3 regions of the Bacillus cereus group sp. RP43 genome follow, and region 3 is predicted to be linked to each of the others. Evidence: riboswitches for the same ligand, from Rfam matches in the RefSeq annotation. Region 3 holds a riboswitch; each other region holds the start of a gene.

Region 1 (3,285 bases), 2.2 Mb from region 3:
TTGGAAAATATAGTCTAACTGTTCTTGTCTCATTGGTTCCTTAGCCACAATCCAAGGTGTATCTTCCTTTAATGTATATGGATTATGCTGAATGAATAATATATCAGAAAACATATCATACAATCTTTCATTTACAAGTTTTAATTTGCTCGTTAATAAAAATGTTCTATAATGTATCTCTACAATTTCAAGCCATTCAATAGGAAAGTAAATATACGATACTTTCTCATTATAGAGGGGTTCTATTATATTTTTAAATGTTAATAACCGTAATTTTTCCATATTATTAATACTTCCTCTCTTAATTTATATTGATCATGAATAATACTAGAAAAGATACCAATTTTTTTAAGCATAAACGAATCAAATTTAAACCAAGCACATTAAAGGAAATAGCTACAATACATTTAATTATATAAATGATACATTATTAAAACCAAATTAATAAAAAGTTCCTATTAACATATAAATACCTCCTTATGTCACTATGTACATCACTAAATCATTATAATTTATTTTTATATTTTTTATCTATGATTTACAAAAAAATTACAGAAACTAAATATAATAAAAGGTATCACCTCTTTATATAGCGATACCTTTTATATACTCTTTATTAAATAACACCTTTAATTTCTTCATTCACCGGCCATTTTTCTAATGTATATGCCATTTCCCAAAATGAATATTCATATTGACTACTAAAAATAAAATGTTGTCTCATACGATTACGGTCTGCCTCTGTTACTTTTTCAGCAATAGTATCTAATCGTGTGATTTGCTCTTCTACTAGAGTACGGAACCAATCAGATCCATATGCAGAAATCCATTCTTGATAAATTGGCTCTTCTGGTTGACATTCTTTTAATCGTTCACCGATTTCATAATATAACCAATAACAAGGTAAAATAGCTGCAATAATATCTCCTAAATGCCCTTCATAAGCTGCACGATACATATGAGATGTATATGCATATGCAGTTGGCGCAGGAATAAAATTATCTTTTTCTTCTTTCGTAATCCCTAATTTCTTTGCGAAATTCTCATGTAATGATAACTCAGCTTCATACGTATTTTGTGCATGATGCGCCATACGGGCCGTCGTTTCTAATTCAAGAGCCTTTGCAGCACCTAACGTTTGTACTCTAGCAAAATGACTTAAGTAATATGAATCTTGAAGTACGTAATAACGGAAACTAGCTAAATCTAACGTTCCTTCGCCAAGTTTTTTTACAAAAGGATGATGAAAACTTGCCTCCCAAATAGAATCTACTTCTTTACGTAATGTTTGTGAAAAAGTCATTTAAATTCCTCCAATAATGTATAAAATATACGTATTTATCCACAGTTATTAAATCAGTAAAACAAAAAAAACTTTCTTTACAGGCGTAAAGAAAGTGAAATAGACAATATTAATGTATTCTTTAAATATAATCGTCTTCCCACTTCCCTACGCTGGTATTAACCAGATCAGGTACTAAGAGTCTCAAAAATATGTTTGATCTCAGCCTACAAAAGGCCCCCCTAGTGGATAAATATTTAGTTGTCGTATTGTAATTATCATAGCATACTTCGTGGAACTATCAAAAGTTTTAATTGTATAATTATCTTAAAAACCTTCTTCTTTCCTCACTCTTAATGAAGTTTCAATTATCATATCTAATAGTTTACTATAATTAATCCCCGCGGCATCTGCACTTTTTGGCAGTAAACTTGATTGGGTCATCCCTGGTAATGTATTAACCTCCATTACATATGGAATTCCGTCCTTCACCATCATATCAACCCTTGCATAAACACTACATTTTAATGCTTTATAACAAGCCAGTGACGCTTTATTTACACGTTCCTGTATTTCAGCTGGAAGTTCAATAACTTCTTCAATTGTACTAACATCATCGTATTTTGCATTGTAGTCGAAAAACTCAGCTGCATGTCGAATGGAAACGATAGGTAACTGTTTACCATCAAAAATTGAACATGTAATCTCGTCACCTTTTATATACTTCTCAATTACTACTTCAGAATCCCATTCGAATACCGTTTCCAGCATTGAGATCAATTCATTTTTATCATTGACGATCTTTACGCCAACACTCGAGCCACCAGAGTTTGGTTTTACCACTAACGGAAATCCTAACTTATCTAAATCATCAATCTTTAGATCCTCCATTTTTGTAAGTTCAATCCAATCTGGTGTTTCTACTCCTTCATAACGCAAAATCTTTTTCGAAATATTTTTATCCATACATATACCGCTAGATAACATATTACTTCCGCTATATGGAATACCTAAACTCTCAAGCGTCCCTTGAACCGTACCATCTTCTCCGTATTTTCCGTGTAATGCTAGCAATGCAAAATCAATGTCTTTCGCTTTTTCAATTAAATCTATTTTTTCATTTAACATAATTGGAACGATTTCATACTTATTTTTATCTAAATGTGCAATCATTTCATTCCCAGTCATAATTGATACTTGTTTTTCAGAGGATACTCCTCCCATAATAACGCCAATTCTCATTTTCTCAACTCCAAGTTTCATTTTTTAAAGTTTCACCAATTATTTGAATCCCACTAACTATTTCTTTTTCCTTCAAACGTGAAAAACCTAAGCGGAATGTATTCGCTCCCCCTCCATCAGAATAAAAAACATCTCCAGGAGAAAACGTTACGCCTTTCTCATAACACTTTTGTAAAAGTGTGCGAGCATGAATTTTTTCTTCCAACTCTATAAACAAATGAAGTCCGCCATCTCCAGTCATCCTTTTAAACGGAATGTACTGATTGCAAGCCCCAACAGCTAACTCATATTTTTTCTTGTAAACAGATCTTGCCTTTTTTAAATATTTTTCAAAATATCCTTCATGTAAATATTGAAACAGAACAGCTTGATCTAACGTAGATGTGTGAATGGTTCTTGCTCTTTTAACACTTTCTAAATAATGAATCAGTTCTTTATCGGCAATAATCCACCCTACACGTAAACCAGGGAAAAGTACCTTCGAAAAGCTACTAATATAAATCACATTATTACCAGCACCAGCAAAAGTTAATAATGGCGATAAATGTGAACCTGAATAACGTAATTCTTCATTAAATCCATCCTCTATAATAGGAACCTTATATTTCGAAAATAACCTCATCAATTCCGTTCTTTTCTCCGAACTCGTAACAATACCAGTTGGATTATGATAAGAAGGAATTAAATACGCAAAATCAAAATCCTTTTCACGTAAACTTTTTTCTACTTCAGTCGTATCAATACCATCATCATTCATATCT
Region 2 (3,285 bases), 310 kb from region 3:
CAGTGGGTTCACTGCATTTGTTTTTTCAAAATTCCATTCCCCATTATGTAATTCAAAATGGAGATGTTGCCCGTATGAATGACCTGTGTTTCCCATATGACCTACTAATTGTCCAGTTTGTACTTGATCACCAGCTTGTACAGTGCGATCCTTCATATGAGCATAAACTGTTGTATATAATTTCCCATTTATTTGATGGGCGATGAACACGACATTGCCGTAGCTAGCCGAATAATAAGATTTCACAACTTTACCTGCAGCAGCAGCTTGAATAGAGACATTTCCTTGTGCTGCTATATCTATACCATAATGCATTTGCTCCCAGCGCATATCAAAAGTTGAGCTGATTTTCCCTTGAGTAGGGAATTTGAAAACTGCTGGAATTGATGAAGGTTGAGCTGTTTTAGCTTGTGCTGGATTTTGATTTTGATTTTGCACTACATAGTGTTTTGCTACATATCCGTATCCTGTGCCAAAACGAATTTTATACCAAGTACCTACCGTTTCTACTACTTGTACTTGTGTACCGTTTTGTAATGAGCCAAGTAGAGTGCTACTTGTACTAGCGTTGCTACGTACATTTAATTTTGGTGTTGCAACAGTATAAGAAGGAGAACCTTGTACTGTTACACCTTTTACTAGAGGTGTGGATCCATTAGATACAAATGTTTTTTGTACGTATCCAATTTTCCCGTTATGTAATATTTTGTACCAATCCCCTTGTTCACCTTGAATGGTAATGAATTGCCCATTTGGTAATATATCTAGAATAGAAGACTCTGTATTAGGTTCAGAACGAACGTTTAATGCGTTTGCATTTACGATATATTGATTCTTTGATTGAACATTTTTTTTGAATAGAATTGCATCTTTTTTCATATAGCCTGTTTTGTTGTTAACAGATACTTTATACCAATCTTGAGTTGTCTCAAGAATAGTAACCGGGCTATTAAATCGAATGTTATCAATTATTGCACTGTCTGCATGGTTATTTTGATGTAGTGCAACGTTGTCGATTTTTACATATCCAGTTTTTACTGTAGATGTTTGCTTAGCAGCCGCTGTTTGTATATCGGATTCTCCCATAGAAGGAAGTAAAGAAGCAATTGCGATAGTAGTTGCTGTTAAAGCTGTAGCTTTCATATTCATGTAATAAAGACCTCCTCTAGTTGTATAGTTGTAATTTTATTATAGTATAAAGATATAATATATTGGTCGTATTCACATAAATGTAATATGAAATCAATAAAAATAATGTTAGAAGAGAGGTTCATATATAAATATTGTATTATATATCATTTTTGGGGTCGCATTTATATTTGTTTAACATGTTAATTTTTAATTGATAATTAAGAAAATTAAAACAGTTGATGATGTCTTATGGCGATGTTATACTGACAGTGATAATTTTATAGTTTGCTAGGAGGGCTGGTGTTGCCAGCTGAGAGTAGGGCCGTAAGCCTTTGATCCTTTTTATTACCTGATCTAGATTATGCTAGCGTAGGGAAGCAATTCGGACATTAACAATCAGTCCCCGTTTCTTTGCGTATAGAAACGGGGCTTTTTTATTTGAAAATTTCATATTAACACCACTAGGGGTGCTTTTCGTGCTGAGAGAGGAATAATCCTTAACCCTTACAACACCTGATCTAGATAATACTAGCGAAGGGAAGTGGAACAACGAATAAATTATAATTTTATTTGCTGTAACCACTTCTTATATACAGAGGTGGTTTTTTTATTGAGATAAATAGATATATAGGAAGGGGAATTATAAATGAAATTTTGTGAAAAATTATTTGATACGGTGCAGCCTGTTTGGGAGAAAAGTCATAATCATCCGTTTGTAGTAGGTATGGGGGATGGTACGTTGGAAAAAGACAAATTCCAGTACTATATTATTCAAGATTATTTATATTTGTTAGATTATGCAAAGCTATATGCAATTGGGGTTGTAAAGTCAACGAATCCACAAGTTATGGCAAAATTTGCAGAGCAAATTGATGGGATTTTAAATGGTGAAATGACGATCCATAAACAGTATGCAAAAAGACTTGGCATTTCTGCACAAGAGATGGAATCTGCGAAACCATCTGCTAAAAATTTAGCCTATACAAATTACATGATGTCTGTATCTCAAAATGGCACACTTGCGGAATTAATAGCGGCACTTCTTCCATGTATGTGGAGCTATTGGGAGATTGGAAAACGTTTAAATGATATTCCTGGAGCAAGAAATCATGAGTTCTTTGGTGAATGGATTCAAGGATATAGTTCTGAAGAATACGGTAACCTTTGTATTTGGTTAATAGATTTATTAAATGAAATGGCAGTTGGAAAATCAGAGAAAGAGCTAGACCGATTAGAGGAGATTTTCTTATATTCCAGCCGATTTGAATATTTATTCTGGGATATGGCTTATCGTAAGGAGATGTGGGGTTTTGAGGAGCAAGAACATACTACAGTTTCATAATGTTTCTTTTCATTATGATGAGAAACCAATCATCAATGAATTAAATGCTTCTATACAAGATAAAGAGTTTGTAAGTATTATCGGACCGAGTGGATGCGGGAAAAGTACATTATTTCGCCTTATTACAGGATTAGAAGAGGCAAGTACTGGACAGATAGAGCTGACAGAAACAAAGAGTCATCCTGTAGGGTATATGCCTCAAAAAGATATGCTTTTGCCGTGGAGGACGATTATTGAGAATGCTGCCCTGCCGCTAGAGTGCCAAGGTGTGCAGAAGAAAGAAGCGCAAGTAAAAGCGAAAGAACTGTTACATAAATTTGGGTTACAAGGATACGAGGCGAAATATCCGAAAGATTTATCTGGTGGTATGAGACAACGTGTATCTTTTATCCGAACTTTATTAACGGGCGGGGAGATATTATTGTTAGATGAACCGTTTAGCGCATTGGACGCTTTAACGAAGGCATCTTTGCAAGAATGGTTGTTTGAACAATGGAAAGAGTGGGAAAAAACAATTTTATTTATCACTCATGATGTTGAAGAAGCATTGTTTCTTTCTAATCGAATTTTCGTTGTAGAAAATCAACCGATAGCAACTTTAACTGAGCGAATTGTGCCGCTTGATCGTAACCGAACAAGAAAAGATTTGTATAATCCTGAAGTGTTGGCGCTTAAAGAAGAGCTCCTTAGTATGTTACAAAGGCAGGTACTCGTATGATGAATCGCTTGAAGGAGTTATTACCTGCCCTCATATTAAGTGGGATTTTACTTACTCTATGGGAAGTAGGCGCAAGAATTGTAGATGAGATGTA
Region 3 (3,285 bases):
TTCTATCTATTTTACTGTATAGCCAAGCAGCAACAGTTCGTGCTTTAATGCCACTTGGACTATCACTTGGTATTCCGCCAGCATTACTTATTGCAATGTTCCCTGCAGTAAATGGATACTTCTTCATTCCAAACTACGGGACAATCGTTGCTGCAATTAATTTTGATCGCACTGGTACAACAGGAATTGGTAAATATGTTTTAAATCATAGCTTTATGATTCCTGGCCTGATCGCAACATTCACTTCTATCGGAATTGGAATGCTCCTAATATCAATTATGTTTTAAATAAAAGCACAAACCTGCAATTTTAAAGGGTTTGTGCTTTTTTAATCAAACGTTCGTTTAAATATTTTTAACCGTCCATTCTTCCATTATGTTCTTTAATAGTTGTGTGAAGTTCCCTTTTCCTACAAACTCCTATTTACTTCCTCAACTAATTTCTTCGTACTTTCATACGCAGATTCTGCTAAACTAATCGCGGAAATAACGGAAACACCGTCCGCACCTGCTTCTATAACTGAAGCTGTATTTTCAATTGTAATGCCACCAATTCCGACGATCGGTATTGTAATTCCTTGCTCTCTAAAATGAGCTAAACCTTTCGTTCCTTGTACAGCTTTCGTATCTTTTTTCGTACTCGTTGGGAAAATAGGGCCAACACCTAAATAATCAGCTCCGTTTTCAATTGCCCAGCGTGCTTCTTCAATTGTGTGTGTAGATACACCAACAATTTTATCCCCCATTTTTTCACGAACAGAAGTAATTCCTTCATCATCTTGTCCAACATGCACGCCATCTGCATCTAACTCGAGAGCTAGTTCCACATCATCATTTACGATGAATGGTACACCGTACTCCTTACAAATTGCTTGTAGTTCTTTTGCGAAACAAATGCGTTTCTCTCCCGTTAAAGCGCCTTCCCCCTTTTCACGAAATTGAAAAATTGTTATACCACCTTCAAGTGCATCTCTCAATACTCGTAGTGGCTCCTTCGTACAATTGTTACTTCCCATAATAAAATATACTGATAACAACCTAGACATTTCAGCTTTTGTAATCCGCGACATCTAGTTCCCCTCCTTACTATATAATCTCAATCTTCCCATACTTCTCAATATCACCTGAAGTGGTATTCGCTAACTGATTTAAAAATTCAATTTGGAAACTACCCGGTCCCTTTTCCACTGTCTTGGCAGCTGCCAGTTCCGCAGCTACACCATAAAATGTTAATGCCGCTACTGCTGCCTTTACATAATCCTTTTCTACCGCTACAAATGCTCCTATTACAGAAGTTAGTAAACAACCTGTTCCAGTAACTTTCGTTAAAATAGGGTGGCCATTTTGAATAAGAATAGTTCGCTCTCCATCTGTAACAACATCTTCTTCTCCAGTAATTACTGCAACTGTATTTAATTCATCCGCTGCCTGTTTTGCAATATTTACAACATTACCGTTTCCAGTACCAGCGTCCACACCTTTAATTTCCCATTTCTCATTAATAACATTAGCAATTTCAGCCGCATTTCCACGAATTATCGCTAAATCGATTTCAGCTGGAATATATCTCGCAACTTCTGTTCGATAAGAAGTTGCTCCTGCCCCAACTGGATCAAACAATACTGGTACACCATTTGTATTTGCCGATTTACCAGCAAGTAACATCGCTTCTACCTCTTCAGGACGAAGTGTACCCATATTTAAAACAAGAGCTCCCGCAATGCTAGCCATTTCTGCTACTTCTTCTTTTGCATACGCCATTACAGGCGATGCCCCTAACGCTAACAAACCGTTAGCTGTAAAATTTGTTACAACAACATTTGTAATATTATGAACGAGCGGATTAGACTCTCTTACCAAATCCACTACTTTACTAATTTCTTTCATATTCATCCTTTTCATCTCCTAACTATAGTGATGGGAGATACACAAAAAGGCACTTTGCGCGTACGCAAAGTGCCTGAACATGTGCTTTTACACTCTCCCTACGCTGGCATTATCCAACAGGTTCAAATGGTCAATGACGGACTAGTAGTCATACTCTCAGTTTGCATCCACAAACTCCCATGTGTTTATTATTCATCTACTTCAAAGTCTACTCTTATTCTAGTAAAATAACAAGTTCTTTACTTTTCCATTAGTCTTTTGTATCTTGTTCTACGTAAATTGTTGGAGCAATTTTTTCAAACTCTTTATATGAATCTGATTGTCTTCCAGAAATGATAATTAATTCTGGGTTCATTTCATCAAAACCTATTCAAACCTGGAGCGAAACTGAATCTCAAGAAGATGTATGCTATAGTTAACGTATGGAAATTTGAAAGGATGTTTTTAATATGTCAAAAAGCGTTGTAATCGCTGAAAAACCTTCCGTTGCACGTGATATCGCACGTGTACTGAAATGTGATAAAAAAGGAAACGGCTATCTTGAAGGTAGTAAATATATTGTTACTTGGGCTTTAGGTCATCTCGTTACATTAGCTGATCCAGAAAGCTATGATGTGAAATATAAAAAATGGGATTTAGAAGATTTACCAATGCTACCTGAGCGTTTAAAACTAACAGTTATTAAACAAACAGGGAAACAGTTTAATGCTGTGAAAAGCCAACTACTTAGAAAAGACGTAAATGAAATCATTATAGCTACTGACGCCGGTCGTGAGGGAGAGTTGGTCGCACGCTGGATTATCGATAAAGTTAAAATGCAGAAACCGATTAAACGTCTATGGATTTCATCTGTTACCGATAAAGCAATTAAAGATGGCTTCGCAAATTTAAAACCAGGAAAAGCATATGACAATCTATACGCTTCGGCTGTCGCACGTTCAGAGGCTGACTGGTATATCGGACTTAATGCGACTCGAGCATTAACTACTCGCTTTAATGCCCAACTAAATTGTGGTCGTGTTCAAACACCTACTGTAGCCATGATTGCAAGCCGTGAAGATGAAATCAAACATTTCAAAGCTCAAACTTACTATGGTATCGAAGCTCAAACAGCTGAGAGATTAAAGCTAACTTGGCAAGATACAAAAGGAAATAGCCGTAGCTTTAATAAAGAAAAAACTGATGCAATCGTGAACAAAATTAGTAAGCAAAATGCTACTGTTGTAGACATTGATAAAAAACAAAAGAAGTCGTTCGCTCCTGGTCTTTACGATTTAACTGAGCTACAACGTGATGCGAATAAAATATTTGGTTACTCTGCGAAAGAAACATTAAACATTATGCAAAAATTATATGAACAGCATAAAGTTTTAACGTACCCTCGTACAGATTCACGCTA

What was found. A riboswitch is a leader RNA that binds a small molecule or an ion and turns the genes downstream of it on or off. The one in region 3 is predicted to bind thiamine pyrophosphate.
Region 1: it holds a riboswitch for thiamine pyrophosphate, as region 3 does, so the genes downstream of both, tenA (thiaminase II) here and thiM (hydroxyethylthiazole kinase) in region 3, are expected to answer to the same signal.
Region 2: it holds a riboswitch for thiamine pyrophosphate, as region 3 does, so the genes downstream of both, tenA (thiaminase II) here and thiM (hydroxyethylthiazole kinase) in region 3, are expected to answer to the same signal.

What each region holds. Positions count from the first base shown of each region.
Region 1 is NZ_JARVHQ010000001.1:2,566,134-2,569,418, reverse strand. It holds gene QCI75_RS13625 (pPIWI_RE module domain-containing protein) at 1-282, opposite strand, end outside; gene tenA (thiaminase II) at 617-1,303, opposite strand; TPP riboswitch at 1,431-1,536, opposite strand; gene ddlB (D-alanine--D-alanine ligase) at 1,610-2,524, opposite strand; gene pdxR (MocR-like pyridoxine biosynthesis transcription factor PdxR) at 2,529-3,285, opposite strand, start outside.
Region 2 is NZ_JARVHQ010000001.1:4,430,012-4,433,296, reverse strand. It holds gene QCI75_RS23085 (SH3 domain-containing protein) at 1-1,149, opposite strand, end outside; TPP riboswitch at 1,412-1,524, shown strand; TPP riboswitch at 1,585-1,688, shown strand; gene tenA (thiaminase II) at 1,778-2,473, shown strand; gene QCI75_RS23075 (ABC transporter ATP-binding protein) at 2,442-3,191, shown strand; gene QCI75_RS23070 (ABC transporter permease) at 3,191-3,285, shown strand, end outside.
Region 3 is NZ_JARVHQ010000001.1:4,744,494-4,747,778, forward strand. It holds gene QCI75_RS24655 (anaerobic C4-dicarboxylate transporter family protein) at 1-287, shown strand, start outside; gene thiE (thiamine phosphate synthase) at 410-1,069, opposite strand; gene thiM (hydroxyethylthiazole kinase) at 1,086-1,892, opposite strand; TPP riboswitch at 1,965-2,077, opposite strand; partial or broken gene QCI75_RS24670 (ABC transporter) at 2,146-2,244, opposite strand; gene topB (DNA topoisomerase III) at 2,336-3,285, shown strand, end outside.